2 regions of the Thermosynechococcus sp. PP555 genome follow, and region 2 is predicted to be linked to the other one. Evidence: predicted binding sites of a transcription regulator. Region 2 holds the regulator's gene; the other holds the start of a gene.
The links. Region 2 encodes HrcA, which represses chaperone genes, less so after heat shock. Its sites were predicted from a motif close to TTAGCACTCNNANNNTNNGAGTGCTAA; they were not measured.
Positions count from the first base shown of each region.

Region 1 (8,861 bases), 670 kb from region 2:
GCTGGGCAAAATACAACCATGCCGCCGCCGTGATCACTTCAAACTGACTGGGGGGATAAGCCACCTGTGGCAGTACCGCTTCAATGTGTTGAATCAAGGTCAAAAAGACCTCAGGGGCAATGGGTTCACCATCGACACAAATGCGCTCACACCAACTCAACAGATGGGGTGAAGTATAACGTCCCGTGCGATAGCCCGCCGCCCGCAAAACACTATCCAAATAGGCACACACCGACCCTTTGCCATTTGTCCCCGCAACGTGGATCAAGGGCACCTGTAACTGGGGAGACCCCAAAGCACTCAGCAGCGCTTGGATGGGTTCAAGGCCAAGGCGCACCCCAAAGCGGGCGTAGGGACTTAGCGCCGCCGTCAGCGGATCACTCACAGCCTGATTGAAGCAGATTAGCGGGGTTCGCGGCGACCATTGCGCCATGTGGCCACAATGCGGGAGCCATCCGGTAGCGTAAAGACCCCCTGTCCTTCAAATAAGCCATTGCGAAACTGTCCGGCATAGCTTGTGCCATCTCCGAAGGAGAGCGTTCCAGTTCCATGATACTTGCCCGCTAGAAACTGCCCCTCATAGCGGGTACCGTCGGGAAAGGTGAGCACCCCCTCCCCATGGTATTGACCATTGAGAAACGTGCCCTCGTAGCGTTGACCATTGGCCAGTTGGAGAGTGCCCTTGCCATTGAAGATGCCATCCACAAACCCCCCTTCGTAGCGTCCCCCATCGGCATAGGTGAGCACCCCCTGACCGTGGTAGCGGCCATTGCGAAATTCCCCTTCATAGCGGTTGCCATTGGCCATTGTGAGGATACCTTGGCCATTAAAGCGACCATTGAGCAATTCCCCTTTGTAGGTGCTGCCGTCGGGAAGTGTCATGGTAACATCCCCGGTGACACGCCGCCCTTCATAGACGGCAATTTGGGCAGTTACAGGAGCTAAGTGCAGGGTTGCACATCCTAAACCAACAAGGCAAGAACTCATCACCCAGCGGTAAATAACAGCAGGATTTGGGTTGTACAGATGAGTCATTACTGGACACTCCACAAGGGTGGACAATTGCAACTTCTCTAACTGGCACAGCTTGTCTCCTATGCAAACTTGGGGAGGAAACTCAAAGCTTTGTCTTGGAATCGGTCTCTGTGCCTGCAGCACTTTGAATAAGCAAGTCCTCAGGAGGGTGGTCAAACACTCTCTTGCGAGACGCAAAGGGTGGTATAGTGCTCCCTTGATAGCGTCTTGAGCAAAATCTTGATTGCAAGGATGTCCTCAAGCGCCCTCCCAACCCCCTGAGTGGGGCAGATAAATCTCTATGAAAGGGGGAAGGAGAATGTACCTCACTGGCAGTTAAAGCAGGGATGAGGGAGAATTGGACATGCAGCTCTCAAGAGGCTGGCTTTCCGAAGGGCGCAGGGTTTTGTTTGGGGAGCGGAAGGTTGTGGATGGGCTGAAACGGCTCTTGGGCAGGGGTCACTCCTTGGGGTTGACCCTAGTATTGACATTGGGGGCGTTGCTGGTTCTCAGCCCCCTACTGGTGGTGCTCTGTACGTCGGGCTGGCCACCGGGAACCCTACCTACCCAATTGTTGCCACCCCAAGGCTGGACATGGCAGAGCTATCAGGCAGCATGGCAGGAGGGACACTTTATCTTGGCCTTTGCCAACTCAACGTTTGTGGCTTTAGCGGTAACGGCGCTCCAGTTGGTGACCTCAGCCCTAGCGGGTTACGCCCTTGCGCGACTTTCGTTTCCGGGGCAACAGACGATTTTGCTGCTGATGCTGGCAACCCTAGTGATCCCATTTCAACTTTTGGTGATCCCAATTTTCCTCATCCTCAAGGCGGGTCATCTGATCAATACCTATGGCGCCTTGATCTTGCCGACGGCGGCCAATGGCTTTGGCGTCTTTTTGATGCGGCAGTTTTTTCTCACATTGCCCGTTGCCCTTGAGGAGGCAGCCCTCTTGGATGGGGCAAATCGCTGGCAAGTCCTCTGGCATATTCTCTTGCCCCTGAGCCGACCGGCCTTGGTCACACTCTTTATCTTTACCTTTATTGGGGAGTGGAATGACCTCTTTAAGCCCTTGGTCTTTACCACTAAGCCAGAACTGATCACAGTGCAGCTTTCCTTGGCCAGTTTTCAGGAGCAGTTCACCAATGATTGGCCGTTGATGATGGCGGCGGCGGTGATTGCCACTGTGCCGGTGATGATTTTGTTTATTTTGGGTCAGCGGCAACTGATTCGCGGCATTGCCACGACGGGACTAAAGAGCTAAAGTTCCGTTCGGAAAACCGTACTGCAACAGGAGTTGCGATCGCCAACCGTCTCTCGCTACATTAGCACTCGAAGGGTGAGAGTGCTAAACAACTGCAAGTGATGCTCTTGCCCCCCAAAAACTGCGCGATGAGCCGTGCAGTGAGTGCTATCAATCCATACTCTTACAATTGGGAGAACAGTACGCTATGGCAGCCGTATCTCTAAGCGTTTCAACTGTGAAGCCGTTGGGCGATCGCATTTTTGTCAAAGTCAGCGAAAGTGAAGAACGTACCGCAGGGGGCATCCTCCTGCCCGACAATGCCCGTGAAAAACCCCAAGTGGGCGAAGTGACCGCCGTCGGTCCTGGCAAACTCACTGAAGACGGCAAGCGTCAGCCCATGGATGTGAAAGTGGGGGACAAAGTGCTGTACTCCAAATATGCCGGTACTGAAGTGAAACTGGCGGGCGAAGACTACGTTCTCCTCTCGGAAAAAGACATCTTGGCCATTGTTGGCTAAGTCGCTGACACTCCTTACATTTCTGTGCGATTTTTCATCACTGTTGAACGATTGAGGTAGGAAACACCTATGGCGAAGCGCATTATCTACAACGAAAATGCTCGTCGTGCCCTCGAAAAAGGGATGGACATCTTGGCTGAATCCGTGGCCGTGACCCTTGGTCCTAAAGGACGGAACGTAGTTCTGGAGAAAAAATTTGGCGCCCCCCAAATTGTCAACGACGGGGTGACGATCGCCAAGGAAATTGAACTGGAAGATCACATTGAAAATACCGGTGTGGCGCTGATCCGCCAAGCCGCCTCGAAAACCAATGATGCTGCCGGTGACGGTACGACTACGGCAACGGTTCTTGCCCATGCCATGGTGAAAGAGGGGCTGCGCAACGTAGCTGCCGGTGCTAACCCCATTGCCCTGAAACGCGGGATTGACAAAGCCACCCACTTCCTTGTGGAAAAAATTGCTGAACATGCCCGTCCGGTGGAAGATTCCAAAGCCATTGCCCAAGTGGCAGCGATCTCTGCCGGTAACGATGAAGAAGTGGGTCGGATGATTGCCGATGCCATGGACAAGGTGGGCAAAGAAGGCGTGATCTCCCTCGAAGAAGGCAAATCCATGACCACCGAACTCGAGGTCACTGAGGGGATGCGCTTTGACAAGGGCTACATCTCCCCCTACTTTGCCACCGACACCGAGCGCATGGAAGCGGTGCTTGATGAACCCTTCGTGCTGATCACCGACAAGAAAATTACCTTAGTGCAAGATCTGGTGCCGATCCTCGAACAAGTGGCTCGCGCCGGTAAACCGCTGGTGATCATTGCTGAAGACATCGAGAAAGAAGCCTTGGCGACCCTCGTGGTCAACCGTCTGCGCGGTGTCTTGAATGTGGCTGCGGTGAAAGCTCCCGGCTTTGGCGATCGCCGTAAAGCAATGCTCGAAGATATTGCCGTCCTCACAGCGGGTCAAGTGATCACCGAAGATGCCGGTCTGAAGCTGGAAAATACCAAGCTGGATATGCTCGGTAAAGCTCGCCGCATCACCATCACCAAAGATCACACCACGATTGTGGCCGAAGGCAATGAAAAAGCCGTCAAAGCTCGCTGCGAGCAAATCCGTCGCCAAATCGAAGAAACCGACTCCAGCTATGACAAAGAAAAACTGCAGGAGCGGTTGGCCAAACTGGCCGGTGGTGTGGCAGTGATTAAAGTCGGTGCTGCCACTGAAACCGAAATGAAAGATCGCAAACTCCGTCTGGAAGATGCGATTAACGCCACCAAAGCCGCTGTTGAAGAGGGGATCGTTCCCGGTGGCGGTACCACCTTGGTGCACTTGGCGCCTGAGTTGAGCAACTGGGCGGCTGAGCACCTGACGGGTGAAGAACTGATTGGTGCCAACATTGTTGAGCGTGCCCTTAGCGCTCCCCTGCGTCGCATCGCTGAAAACGCGGGTCAAAACGGTGCCATCATTGTCGAACGGGTCAAAGAAAAACCCTTCGATGTGGGTTATGATGCCGCCAAAGATGAATATGTCAACATGTTCGATGCTGGTATCGTTGACCCTGCCAAAGTCACCCGCTCGGCTCTGCAAAATGCGGCCTCTATTGCCGGTATGGTGCTGACCACCGAGTGCATCATCGTTGACAAACCCGAACCCAAGGACAACAATCCTGCGGGTGCCAGTGCCGGCATGGGCGGTGACTTCGACTACTAAGCCCAACCCGTCGGTGAATCCCTGAAACTCACTGGGTTCAGCGCAAGTAACCTAAGTCACACTCACAGCGGGGAAACCACACCCCGCTTTTTTATTGGATGGTGCCAAACGGGTCTGGCCGCGTTGCTATAATAACCCTCAATGTAACGTTTTTTAACATTCGCAGTTTGCAGCATGGGCGATCCAGTGCCTACGGGTGAAATTCGGGTTCGGGGTGCACGGCAGCATAATCTGAAAAACATTGACCTCGATCTGCCCCGCGATCGCCTGATTGTGATGACAGGGGTTTCTGGTTCCGGTAAGTCCTCTCTGGCCTTTGACACGATTTTTGCTGAAGGGCAACGCCGCTATGTGGAGTCGCTGAGTGCCTATGCACGGCAATTCCTCGGTCAGTTGGATAAGCCGGATGTGGATGCCATTGAGGGGCTGAGTCCAGCGATTTCCATTGATCAAAAGTCCACTTCCCACAATCCTCGCTCGACGGTGGGCACGGTGACGGAAATCTATGATTACCTGCGGCTGCTCTATGGCCGTGCGGGTGAACCCCATTGCCCCCATTGCGATCGCTCGATTCGCCCCCAAACCATTGATGAAATGGTGGATCAGGTGATGCAGTTGCCCCCTCAGACGCGCTTTCAAGTTCTAGCTCCTATTGTCAAGGGGAAAAAGGGCACGCATAAAAAACTGCTGTCGAGTCTTGCTAGTGAAGGTTTTGTGCGGGTTCGCATTAATGGCGAGGTGCGCGACCTCAGTGATGCCATTGAACTGGATAAAAACCATGCCCACACGATTGAAATTGTTGTCGATCGCCTTGTGCTCAAACCTGGCATTGAAGAACGCTTAGCGGACTCGCTGCGAACGGCGTTGCACCATGCCAATGGTACGGCAATGGTCAGTGTGGTACCCCGCGAGGGTGAGGCTGAGGGTCAAACGCTCCTATTTTCCGAAAATTTTGCCTGTCCGGAGCATGGGGCCGTGATGGATGAGCTATCGCCGCGGCTGTTTTCGTTTAACTCCCCCTACGGTGCCTGTCCAGAGTGTCATGGCTTGGGCTATTTGCGCAAATTTAGTCCGGAGTTGATTGTCCCCAATCCTGAACTACCGGTCTATCTGGCGATCGCCCCCTGGGCCGAGAAAGAACACGACTACTACCTTGCTCTCCTCTGTGGCATTGCTGAGGCCTTTGGCTTTGACATCAATACACCGTGGTACCGCCTCACGGAGTTGCAACGGGAAATTATCCTCTACGGCACCGATACCCCAATTCTCATCCCCGCCGATTCCCGCTATCGCAAACGGGACTATTACCGCCAATTCCAAGGGGTGATCCCAATTCTAGAGCGGCAGTACCGCGAGACCACCTCCGAAGCCTACAAGCAAAAATTGGAAGAGTACCAAGTCAATCAAACCTGCCCCGCCTGTGGTGGTCAACGCCTAAAACCCGCCGCCCTAGCAGTGCGCTTGGGGCAATATCGCCTCACGGATCTCACCAGTGTCTCGATTCGTGAGTGTTTAGCACGGCTGCGATCGCTCCAACTGAGTGCCCGCCAACAGCAGATTGCGGAGCTGGCTCTGCGGGAAGTGACCGCGCGATTACAGTTTCTCGTGGATGTGGGGCTAGATTACCTGACGCTGGATCGCAGTGCGGCCACCCTCTCTGGTGGTGAAGCCCAACGCATTCGCTTGGCCACTCAAATTGGCTCTGGCCTGACGGGAGTGCTCTATGTCCTCGATGAACCCAGTATTGGCTTGCATCAGCGGGATAATGATCGCCTCCTGCAAACACTGTTTCGCCTGCGGGACTTGGGGAATACGCTGATTGTGGTTGAACACGATGAGGACACGATCCGCGCTGCCGATCACATTGTTGATATTGGCCCAGGGGCGGGGATCTACGGCGGCCAGATTGTGGCTCAAGGCAGCCTAGAGGCGATTCTCAATCATCCCGACTCCCTGACGGGGGCTTATCTGTCGGGGCGCAAGCGCATTGAAACCCCCAGCGATCGCCGGCCGGGGAATGGTCAATCCCTGATTCTCAAACAGGTATCTCGCAATAATCTCAAGAACATCACCGTAGAAATTCCCCTCGGTAAGCTGGTGTGTCTGACGGGGGTATCGGGGTCGGGGAAATCCACCCTCATGCACGAAGTCCTCTATCCTGCCCTGCAGCACCATCTCGGTCACAGTGTGCCGCTCCCCAAGGGAGTTGGCGAGATTGAAGGCTTAAATGCCATTGACAAGGTGATTGTCATTGACCAGTCTCCCATTGGTCGTACCCCCCGCTCGAACCCTGCCACCTACATTGGGGTGTTTGATGTTATCCGTGAGGTCTTTAGCCAAACCGTGGAGGCCAAGGCACGGGGCTATAAACCAGGGCAATTTTCCTTCAATATCAAGGGCGGACGCTGTGAAGCCTGCGCTGGCCAAGGGGTGAATGTGATTGAGATGAACTTTTTGCCCGATGTCTATGTGCAGTGTGAAGTGTGCAAGGGGGCACGCTACAATCGCGATACCCTGCAAGTGAAGTACAAAGGCTGCTCGATCGCCGACGTTTTGGATATGACCGCCGAGACGGCACTGGCCTTTTTTGAAAATATCCCCAAGGCAGTGAGCAAGCTGCAAACCCTCGTGGATGTGGGCTTGGGCTATCTCAAACTAGGGCAAACGGCACCGACCCTCTCTGGGGGCGAAGCCCAACGCCTCAAATTGGCTTCTGAACTGTCGCGGCGTGCCACGGGCAAAACGCTCTACCTCATTGATGAACCCACCACGGGGCTGTCTTTTTACGATGTGCATAAACTCCTCGATGTATTGCAGCGTCTTGTGGACAAGGGCAACTCGATTTTGGTGATTGAGCACAATCTGGATGTGATTCGCTGTGCCGATTGGATTATTGACCTTGGACCAGAGGGGGGCGATCGCGGCGGAGAGGTGGTTGCCGTCGGCACCCCTGAAGCGGTGGCACTGGTGCCCCAATCCTACACAGGGCAGTACCTCGCCAAGGTGTTAAATCGCGCCGCCAGTCCTCAGCAGTAGTAGAATACAGGTTGCTCTGCCTTGCTTTATTCCCTTTATTCCTATGTCCATGCCCACCATGACCCTCTGCATTTCCTGTCCTGATCAGCGGGGGTTAGTGGCCAAATTGGCGCAGTTTGTCTATCGCTACAACGGTAACATTGTTCATGCTGATCACCACACGGATGCTGTCGCGGGCATTTTTCTCTCCCGCCTCGAGTGGGAACTAGAGGGCTTTGAAATCCCCCGCGATCAGATTGCTGCCACATTTATCAACTATGCACAGCGGGAAAAAGTCTTTGCCAGTTGGCAAGGGGTGCGCTGGCAGTTGCGGGCGTCGGATATTCCCTATCGCTTGGCCATTTGGGTGAGCCGCCAAGATCATTGCCTGTGGGATTTGCTGCTGCGGCAGCGAGCGGGGGATCTCTTTGCGGAAATTCCCCTGATTATCAGTAACCATGAGCATTTACGTCCCATTGCCGAACAGTTTGGCATTGACTTTCACTATATCCCCGTGACACCAGAGACCAAGCCCCTTGCCGAAGCCAAGCAGCTGCAACTGCTCAAGGACTACAACATCGATCTGGTGGTGCTGGCCAAGTATATGCAGGTACTCAGTCCAGAATTTATTGAGGCCTTTCCCCAAGTGATCAACATTCACCATTCATTTTTGCCTGCCTTTGCGGGGGCGAATCCCTACCACCGTGCCTATGAGCGGGGGGTAAAAATCATTGGTGCCACGGCCCACTATGCTACAGCGGATTTGGATGAAGGACCGATTATTGAGCAGGCAGTTGTGCACATTAGCCATCGCGATACGGTGGCAGATCTGATTCGCAAGGGCAAGGATTTAGAACGGGTGGTCTTGGCACGGGCAGTACGGCTGCATTTGCAGAACCGCATTCTCGTGTATGGCAATCGCACGGCAGTCTTTGCCTAGGCGCTAATCAGGGGGCAGTTGCCTTTTTGCTGAGGAGCTTGAACTTTGAAAGCTGTTGGACAATCTGGAGCGTTTCGACGCTCACTCGCACCACGCGCTTCAGTAAGTCAATAATGTAGCGGGGATCTGCTGACCAGTCGTTGGGGTCATTGCGAATTTGGCTGTCTTTATCCACAGTGACTTGATAGCGATCCATCACCCACTCGATGGCAGGCTTGCCATTCACCACATATAGCTATTCCAATAAGGAATGAGATATCATCCAGCACAATACTTGCGAATCACTTCATCAATCGAACTGTTTGACCCTGCATACATCCGCGCTCGCTTCAGCGCACTGAAGTCGTGCTCAATCACATTCAAATCAGGAGAGTATTTCGGTAAAAATAACACCTCGTGACCCGCCGCTTTCACCACTGCCTGAA
Region 1 covers NZ_CP134168.1:915,722-924,582, forward strand. The annotation lists gene RHH27_RS04325 (folylpolyglutamate synthase/dihydrofolate synthase family protein) at 1-433, opposite strand, end outside; gene RHH27_RS04330 (MORN repeat-containing protein) at 403-1,035, opposite strand; gene RHH27_RS04335 (carbohydrate ABC transporter permease) at 1,451-2,275, shown strand; gene groES (co-chaperone GroES) at 2,463-2,774, shown strand; gene groL (chaperonin GroEL) at 2,844-4,481, shown strand; gene uvrA (excinuclease ABC subunit UvrA) at 4,656-7,517, shown strand; gene purU (formyltetrahydrofolate deformylase) at 7,561-8,436, shown strand; gene RHH27_RS04360 (type ISP restriction/modification enzyme) at 8,444-8,662, opposite strand; partial or broken gene RHH27_RS04365 (transposase) at 8,695-8,861, opposite strand, start outside.
Region 1: the regulator HrcA is predicted to act here: its motif matches at 2,337-2,363, upstream of groES (co-chaperone GroES).

Region 2 (8,861 bases):
TCAGCATCGTGGGGGCCGGGGCTGGCCTCAGGGTGGTACTGCACTGAGAAAATCGGCAATGTTTGGTGCTTCAGACCGGCAACGGTTTTGTCATTGAGGTTAAAGTGGGTAATCTCAACGGGGGTTTGGGCAAGGGATTCTTCAGTAATGGCAAAGCCGTGGTTTTGGCTGGTAATTTCCACTTGCCGGGTCAGGCCAGCGGGCTGGTTCAACCCGCGGTGACCAAATTTCAGTTTGAAGGTTTCCGCCCCCAAAGAAAGTCCCAACAACTGATGCCCCAGACAAATGCCAAACATGGGACGCTGAGCCGCCAGTAATTTGCGTGCGGTTTCAATGCCTTCCTGAACCGCCGCAGGGTCGCCGGGGCCATTGGAGAGGAAAATGCCATCGGGGTCATAGCTGAGAATCGTTTCCGCTGGGGTATCCGCCGGCACAACAATCACACGGCAACCATAACTAGCCAAGCGACGGAGAATGTTGCGCTTCACGCCAAAGTCAATGGCCACAACCGTCAAGGGTGGCTCTTCGGTGGCTGTTTGGGGACGAAATTCCCAAGCCGGGGGCGTCGGTTCTGTCCATTCATAGGGGGTGCGGGTGGTCACCACCTTGGCTAGATTTTGTCCCTGCATACTGGGAGCGGCAAGGACTTTTTGCAGCAGTTCAACGGGATCAAGGATTTCCGTGGAGATGCCGCCATTCATGGCACCGACAGTACGAATTTTGCGGGTGAGGGCGCGGGTGTCAATCCCGTAAATGGCGGGAATGCGATGGGCTTTGAGGTAATCAGGTAAGGATTGTTGCGATCGCCAGTTACTGGGAATGTCACAGATATGGCGAGCAACCGCACCGCGCACTTGGGGGCGATCGGATTCATCGTCTTCGGGCGTGGTTCCAGTATTGCCCAACTCAGGGTAGGTGAATGTCACGATTTGACCACAATAGCTTGGGTCAGTGAGTACCTCTTGATAACCCGTCATGCCGGTATTAAAGACCACTTCGCCAATGGCTGTTCCCGGTGCCCCAAAGGAAAAACCGCGAAAGACTGAACCATCGGCAAGAACCAGCAAGGCGGGTGTCGGCATTTCAATATCTCCAACTGGGAAAGCCCAATAGTTTATTGTGCATGATAAAGCCGGCCGTTGACTGCACAAGAATTCTCGGATGTTTTGATTTTCTTACTTGCGGCGACTCACCTGTTCAGTTAGATAATCTGCCGCTGTGGCCACTAGGGGAATAATCCGTGCATAGGGCATCCGCGTCGGCCCTAGAATGCCAATACTGCCCACGGGGGAGTCCCCATAGCAATAGCAGGAATAAACCAGTGTACAGGACTGCATCGGCGCTAAGGTATTTTCACTGCCAATGCGGATTTGCACCTGCGAGGGGGCTTGGCTATCGCCACTGATCAAGGGAGCCAGTTGATCCTGTTGGTCTTCGAGAAGATGCAGTAGCATTTGCACCTGCTCCACTTGGGAAAACTCTGGCTGCTGGAGAACATCGGCAAGACCACTGATGACAAAGGAAGTGCCTTGGTGGCTGTAGCGATCGCTCAACTGCCGCAGTAGGGTCTGAAGCTGCTGACTGTAGGTCTGAAACTCCAAATCCAGTTTTTGCCAGTCAATGGCACTGAGTTCCACCAGCGATCGCCCCTGCAACTGATGATTGAGGAAGTTAGTCAGTACCTGTAGGGTGCGCTCCCGTAGCTCAGGGTCTTCTTCCCCTTGATCCAATTGGATCAGTGCCGACTGGGTTTCGTAGGTATCGAGCACAAGAATCACCATCACCTGCTGGGAATCCAAGGCGACCAGTTGAATCACCCGAATCTGCCGCTCCAAACGATTGGGGAGCGTAATCAGGGTAATGTAACCACTGAGATCCGAGAGCAACTGCGCCGCTTGCCGCAAGATCACCTCAAGGCGTTGTTGTCCCCAGATAAACCGCTCACTCAAGAGACTCTCGGCTTTGCGAGCCACATCGGGAATGGGCTGGATCAGTTCATCCACATAGACGCGATAGCCAGAATCAGAGGGCACCCGCCCTGCGGAGGTGTGGGGTTGGTAAAGCAGGCCACTTTTTTCGAGGAGCAGCATCGTATTGCGCACCGTGGCCGGGCTGACGTTGAGGTTGTATTCCGTGGCGATCGCTTTTGAGCCGACGGGTTCTGCCGTGGCAATGTAATGGTTAATCGTGGCGCCAAGAATTTGTTTTTGGCGATCGCTGAGTTCAATCGTCATAACCCCTTACACCTGTGACTTGTTATCTGTGTTTTTTATCTATCTATAAACTAGCCTTTGTATTTCAGCAATTCTGAGTTGCAACTTGCGGCTATGGCGATTGGTCTTTTGTGACTAAAAACTCAGCTAGAAATGGCTAAGCAGTACTGCCAATGGGGGATTCCCAAATAAATTGCAGATGGATCGACCAAGGCTGTGGCGGGCGGCTGGTGACCGCTATGGCATGTAAAAACTCCCGTAGATAGAACCGTTGCTCTGCTGCCGAGAGTTGGTACCAAAATTGCGGCTGACCAAGGGTCACCGCCAGTTGCAAAAGATTACTAGGGGGCAATTGGGCCTGCTGTGCCTCAATTTGTGCCCGTTCCCCAGCCAGTTTATAGCGGCGCAGTTGAGCGGTTTCGGGATCCAAGAGGCCTTGGGCTTCTAGTTCGGCAAGGCGGTGCAGTTGGGTTTCAATTGCTTGCAGTTGAGCCGTCAACGGTGGCGGCGGCAGCGACAGTTGGGCGATCGCGGGCGGCAGGCGCTCAGCAATTTGATCAATCACAGCAGCCAAGGCCGCGTCGTAGGGAATGCTGCGACATTTGGGGGAGAGGGGACAGTGCAGGGGACGCAAGTAGGCATATTGGCTCGGTTGGCGGTAAGGCTGCACCTGAGTCCGGCCAAAGCGTTGCTGACATTGGCGGCAAATCACCAATCCCGCCAGAGGATGGGGGGCACTGGCACTGCGACGAGGCAGAGAGCGTTGGCGTCGCAACAGCCGATCCACCTGAGCCGCTTCATCGGGGGCAATCAGGGGGGCATGGGTCTGAGGAGTCACCGTTTTCCCTTGGTAGTAGAGATGGCCGCGATAGACGGGGTGGGTCAACCAGCGCCGACCGGTCGCTACGCTAATCTGCTTGTGGTGGGTGGTGGCAATAAAGCGCACCGCTGCACTGAGGGAGCCATAAAGGAGAAAATGCTCGACAAAATCCTTGACGACAACGGCTGCCGCTCGATCAATGACATAGTGCTCTTTGCCCCGGCGATAGCCATAGGGAGCACGACCCGGCGGCGGACGGTGCTTGAGGCGATTGCGGGCATGGCCATGGCAGAGAGTGTGGTGATGGAGTTGCTGCTTTACTTGATCCCAAAGGGATAGCAGCTGATCTCCGCTGGGGGGGCGATCGCTCACGTAGCCTTCGGCTAGGGCAATCACCATAATACCCGCTGCCTCCAGTTGCCGCAGGCGATCGCTCACTTCCATCACCGTTTGGCCAAGGGCACTTAATTGGTGTAACAGCCAATAGCCCGGTGCTAACCGCTGCAACCAGTACCGCAACTGCGGCCGAGCAGCCTCCACATCCAGTACCCAGTGGTCAATCTCCTGCCCCCACCCTTGGGGATCGGGGAGGGGCTGCCAGAGGGGATCAATGTACTCGTAGGCAATAATGACCACACATTACATCGTCCTGAGGATCAGGTCGTTGCCGGTACTAGGGTTGGACTAGGATTGGGCATGGTCTCTGGCGGCAAGCCATAAATGGAGTTATAGAGGGCATTGTAGGCTAGTGCTGATTTTGTCCAGCTAAAGTCCTCGCGCATACCCCGCTGCTGGAGGGTGTGCCACTCCCGTTTGTAGCGATACCCTTCCCACGCCCGCACTAGACAGGTGTAGAAGTCAAGGGGTTCATAGCGGTCAAAGCAGTAGCCCGTTCCCGTTTGCCGCTCTGGATCATGGTGAGAGACGGTATCCACAAGGCCACCCGTGCGACGGACAATCGGCACACAGCCATAGCGCAGGGCAATCATCTGAGCAATGCCACAGGGTTCAAAGCGACTCGGCATGATGAAGGCATCGGCACCGCCATAGATCCGCCGCGACAGGACATCGCTGTAGAGCAACTGGACACTACAGCGCCCCGGAAACCGTGAGGCAATTTGCCACATTTGGGTTTCGTAGTAGCGATCGCCCGTTCCCAAGAGGACAAACTGGCTATCGGTGTAGGCCAAAAAGCGATCCAGCACCTGAATCAACAGATCCAACCCCTTTTGCTCCACCAAGCGGGTGACCATCCCCACCAAGAAAGCACCGGAATTCACCTCCAACCCCAGTTCCTCTTGGAGCGCAATTTTGTTGGCCTTACGCCGCTCAAGGGTATCTACGGTGTAGTTTTGCACAAGGGCGCGATCGGTACTGGGATCAAAGACCTCTGTATCAATGCCATTGAGAATACCGGAGAGCTTGCCACTAATAAACGACAGCAGCCCTTCCAATTTCTCACCATATTCGGGGGTTTTAATCTGTTCGGCGTAGGTAGGCGAAACCGTATTGACGCGATCGGCATACTGCAGTGCTGCTGCCATCGTATTGTGCCCCTGCATGTACCACGGACACCAAGTAATTTGCTCGAGGCGCCACCGCCAGGGCCCTTGATAGGCCAAGTTGTGAATGGTGAACACAGTGGTGATGTCGGGATCCTGATGCATCCACACTGGGATCATTCCCGTGTGCCAATCGTGGCAATGGATAATCTGGGGTTTCCAGTAGTTCCAAGCAAATTCTGCTGCCCCATTGGCAAAGAAGGTGAACCGCCAGTCCTCATCCTCCCCGTAGTAGATGCGGCGGGGATTAAAGCAGGGATGGCCAAACAGGTAAAGGGGAACATCCGACCCCGGCAACACCGTTTCATAGACATGGAACGTCTGAAACATGGCATGGCCAATCCAGATGGGATCCTTGGGAATCTCCACCTTGTCGGGCAAGAAGCCATAGTAGGGCATAAAGATGCGCACATCATGTCCCATGCGGCGTAACACCTTGGGCAGGGAACCCACCACATCTCCCATGCCCCCCACTTTCGCCAGCGGTGCCGCCTCAGCAGCAACAAATAGAATTCGCATGATCCTCCTGAACCTGTTTTTTGGCCAATTCTAGGGCAACGCAATTGCCGTTAACCTACCACAAGTGCGGGACAATTTGGCGTACGATCGCTTTTATACGTCTTTGGAATTGGCAACCCCTATGGCAGATTCTCCCCTCGTGCAACGGGTCAAAGAAGTTCATGAGCAGGCGCGTCTGTTGGCTCAGCTGGATGCCACTGCCCGCAATGATGCCCTAGAGCAGGTGGCCTGTGCCCTTGAAGCGGCGCGGGAGGAGATTCTGGCGGCCAATGCTGCCGACTGTGAGCAGGCCAAGGCCAATCAGCTCAATCCTTCTCTTTATGCGCGGTTGGAACTGAGTCCCAGTAAACTAGCGGCGGCGATCGCCGGGGTGCGTCAAGTGGCGACCCTTGCGGATCCTCTAGGTCAGCGCCAACTCCATCGCGAATTGGATACAGGCTTAATTCTCAGTCGCGTCACCTGCCCTTTGGGGGTGCTGGGGGTAATTTTTGAAGCGCGTCCCGATGCCGTCGTGCAAATTGCTTCCTTGGCAATTAAATCGGGGAATGGCGCCATTCTCAAGGGAGGACAGGAGGCGAGTCGCTCGTGCCAAGCGATTATGCAGGCCATTCACAGAGGGCTAGAGAAGTCGGCAGTGCCCGCTGGGGCGATCGCCCTCCTGATGCGGCGGGCAGAAATTACGGAATTGCTGCAACTGGATCAATGGGTTGATCTGATCATTCCGCGGGGTTCCAATGAATTTGTACGTTATATCCAGAACAACACGCGGATTCCTGTGCTGGGGCACGCCGATGGTCTGTGTCATCTCTATGTGGATGTCGCTGCGGATCTGGAGAAGGCGATCGCCATTACCCTCGACGCCAAAACCCAGTACCCGGCTGCCTGTAACGCCATTGAGACGCTTCTTGTCCATCGGGGCATTGCCGAGGCCTTTTTACTCAAAGTGGCTGCTGCCCTTGAGAAAGCAGGGGTGGAATTGCGGGGGGATGCGATCGCCTGCCACCTTGTGCCCATGACCCCTGCCAGTGAAGCCGACTGGGCGACAGAATACTGCGATTTGATCCTCTCTATCAAAGTTGTTCCCGATCTCGATGCCGCGCTGGATCACATTGCCACCTATGGATCGGGGCACACTGAAGCCATTGTTACCGAGGATGCTGCCGCCGCCGCCCGTTTTCTGCAAGAGGTGGATGCCGCTGGCGTTTTTCACAATTGCTCCACCCGCTTTGCCGATGGCTTCCGCTATGGCTTTGGCGCTGAAGTCGGTATCAGTACCCACAAACTACCGCCGCGAGGCCCGGTGGGGCTAGAGGGATTAGTTACCTACAAATACCAACTGGTGGGGAATGGCCACATTGTGGCAACCTATAGCGGCGCCAATGCCAAACCCTTTACCCATCGTGATTTGGAATCCTAACGAATTTAAGGGATTGTTAAGCAACAAACACAGCCAATTTTTCTGTTTCAGAATGGAGATATAGGGCAATAGTGATTTAACCACCGTGCAGATGATGACCGCTGCAAACTTTGCCTATCCAGTCTCCGTTGGAAATGTGTTGCGTGCTTTACCCAGTGTCTGAGCAAAGGAGCAGCCTGCGTTTGGCAACGGACAAGTCTGACTTGGGAATTGCGTGCAGTTAGGTGATTCACAGATTCACGATAGCAAAGGGAGCCAAAGACACTCAAAACTTTAACGGCTCAAGCACTGCTGTTGCATCCCCAGAGGGACAGCAAACGGCAATTTAATCAATGAAACTTAATGTTTGGGAGCATAACAATGACTCAATCCATCCCTAGACCAACCAGTGAAGTGACCCATCGGGAAACAGCGTTTGTTTTAGAACTGAATTCCTTGAGCTGCAAAGACCTGCCCCTAGTGGGGGGCAAAAACGCTTCCTTGGGGGAAATGCTCCAACAACTGACGCCCAAAGGCATTAATGTCCCCGATGGTTTTGCGACCACAGCCTATGCCTACCGTTACTTTATCCAAGCGGGAAATCTTGATACCCAACTGCGGCGGCTCCTTGAAGGTCTCGATGTCGAGGATGTCACAGAACTCCACCGCGTGGGGCAAGCGATTCGCTCGCTAATTTTGCACACGCCGTTTCCCCAAGAAGTGACGGATGCGATTGCTGCCGCCTACCAAAAAATGTGCGATCGCTATGGCCCGAATACGGACGTGGCGGTTCGCTCCAGTGCCACCGCTGAAGATTTGCCCGATGCTAGCTTTGCCGGTCAGCAGGAAACCTACCTCAATGTCCATGGTCTCAAGGGCGTTCTCGACGCCTGTCATCGCTGCTTTGCCTCACTCTTTACGGATCGGGCGATCTCCTACCGCCAGATCAAAGGCTTTGACCACTTCAATGTGGCCCTGTCGGTGGGGGTGCAAAAAATGGTGCGCTCCGACTTGGCCTGCTCTGGGGTGATGTTCTCCATTGACACAGAAACGGGCTTTAAGGACACTGCCCTGATCACGGCCGCCTATGGCTTGGGCGAAAACGTTGTTCAAGGCGCCGTCAACCCCGATGAATACTTGGTCTTTAAGCCAACCTTGAAGGCGGGCTATAAACCCATCTTGAAAAAAGCCCTCGGCACCAAAGAAATTCGCATGGTTTATGCCCTTGGCGGGACGAAGCTCACCCGCAATGAACCCGTGCCTGAGCCACTGCGGAAACAATTTGCCCTCAGCGACGAAGAAATCCTCACCCTAGCCCGCTGGGCCTGCCTCATTGAGGAGCACTACTCTGCTCTGCGGGGAACCTACACCCCGATGGATATTGAGTGGGCAAAGGATGGCCTCACAGGTGAACTCTTTATCGTGCAGGCGCGCCCCGAAACCGTCCAATCCCAAAAAGCCACGAACGTCCTGCGCAGCTACCATCTCAAAGAAAAAGGAACGCTCCTTGCCACAGGTCGGGCAGTTGGCGAAATGATTGGCCAAGGCCGTGCCCGCGTCATTCTCAATGTCCGCAATATCGATCAGTTCCAAGCGGGGGAAGTGCTGGTGACCCACCGCACGGATCCTGATTGGGAGCCCATCATGAAAAAAGCTAGTGCCATTGTCACCGATCAGGGGGGACGCACCTGCCATGCGGCGATTATTGCCCGTGAGTTGGGCATTCCTGCGATTGTGGGTTGTGGCGATGCCACCGAAACCATTCCCAATGGTGTTGAGGTCACGGTCTCCTGTGCAGAAGGGGAAGAGGGGCACGTCTATCAGGGATTACTGCCCTTCCATGTGGAGGAAGTGGCTCTGGAAAATCTGCCGCGAACCCGCACCCAAATCCTGATGAATGTGGGTAACCCCGAGGAAGCCTTCAGCTTGGCGGCAATTCCCAATGATGGGGTGGGGTTGGCACGTATGGAGTTCATTATTGCTAACCACATTCAGACCCATCCCTTGGCATTGCTCCACTACGATGAGTTGACCGATGAGGTGGCGAAGCTGAAAATTGCCGAGCTGACTCAAAACTACACCGACAAGGCGGAATACTTTGTCGATAAGTTGGCTCAGGGGATTGGGGCGATCGCTGCCGCCTTTTATCCCAAGCCTGTGGTCGTGCGCATGTCCGACTTCAAAAGCAATGAGTACGCCAACCTCTTGGGCGGTCGCCAGTTTGAACCCCATGAAGAAAACCCAATGATTGGCTGGCGGGGCGCCTCCCGTTACTACGACCCCAACTATGCCGAAGGCTTTGCCCTTGAATGCCGCGCCATGAAGAAAGTCCGCGATGAGATGGGGCTGAC
Region 2 covers NZ_CP134168.1:245,966-254,826, reverse strand. The annotation lists gene carA (glutamine-hydrolyzing carbamoyl-phosphate synthase small subunit) at 1-1,082, opposite strand, end outside; gene hrcA (heat-inducible transcriptional repressor HrcA) at 1,176-2,234, opposite strand; gene RHH27_RS01130 (recombinase family protein) at 2,371-3,669, opposite strand; gene glgA (glycogen synthase GlgA) at 3,690-5,114, opposite strand; gene RHH27_RS01120 (glutamate-5-semialdehyde dehydrogenase) at 5,236-6,531, shown strand; gene ppsA (phosphoenolpyruvate synthase) at 6,892-8,861, shown strand, end outside.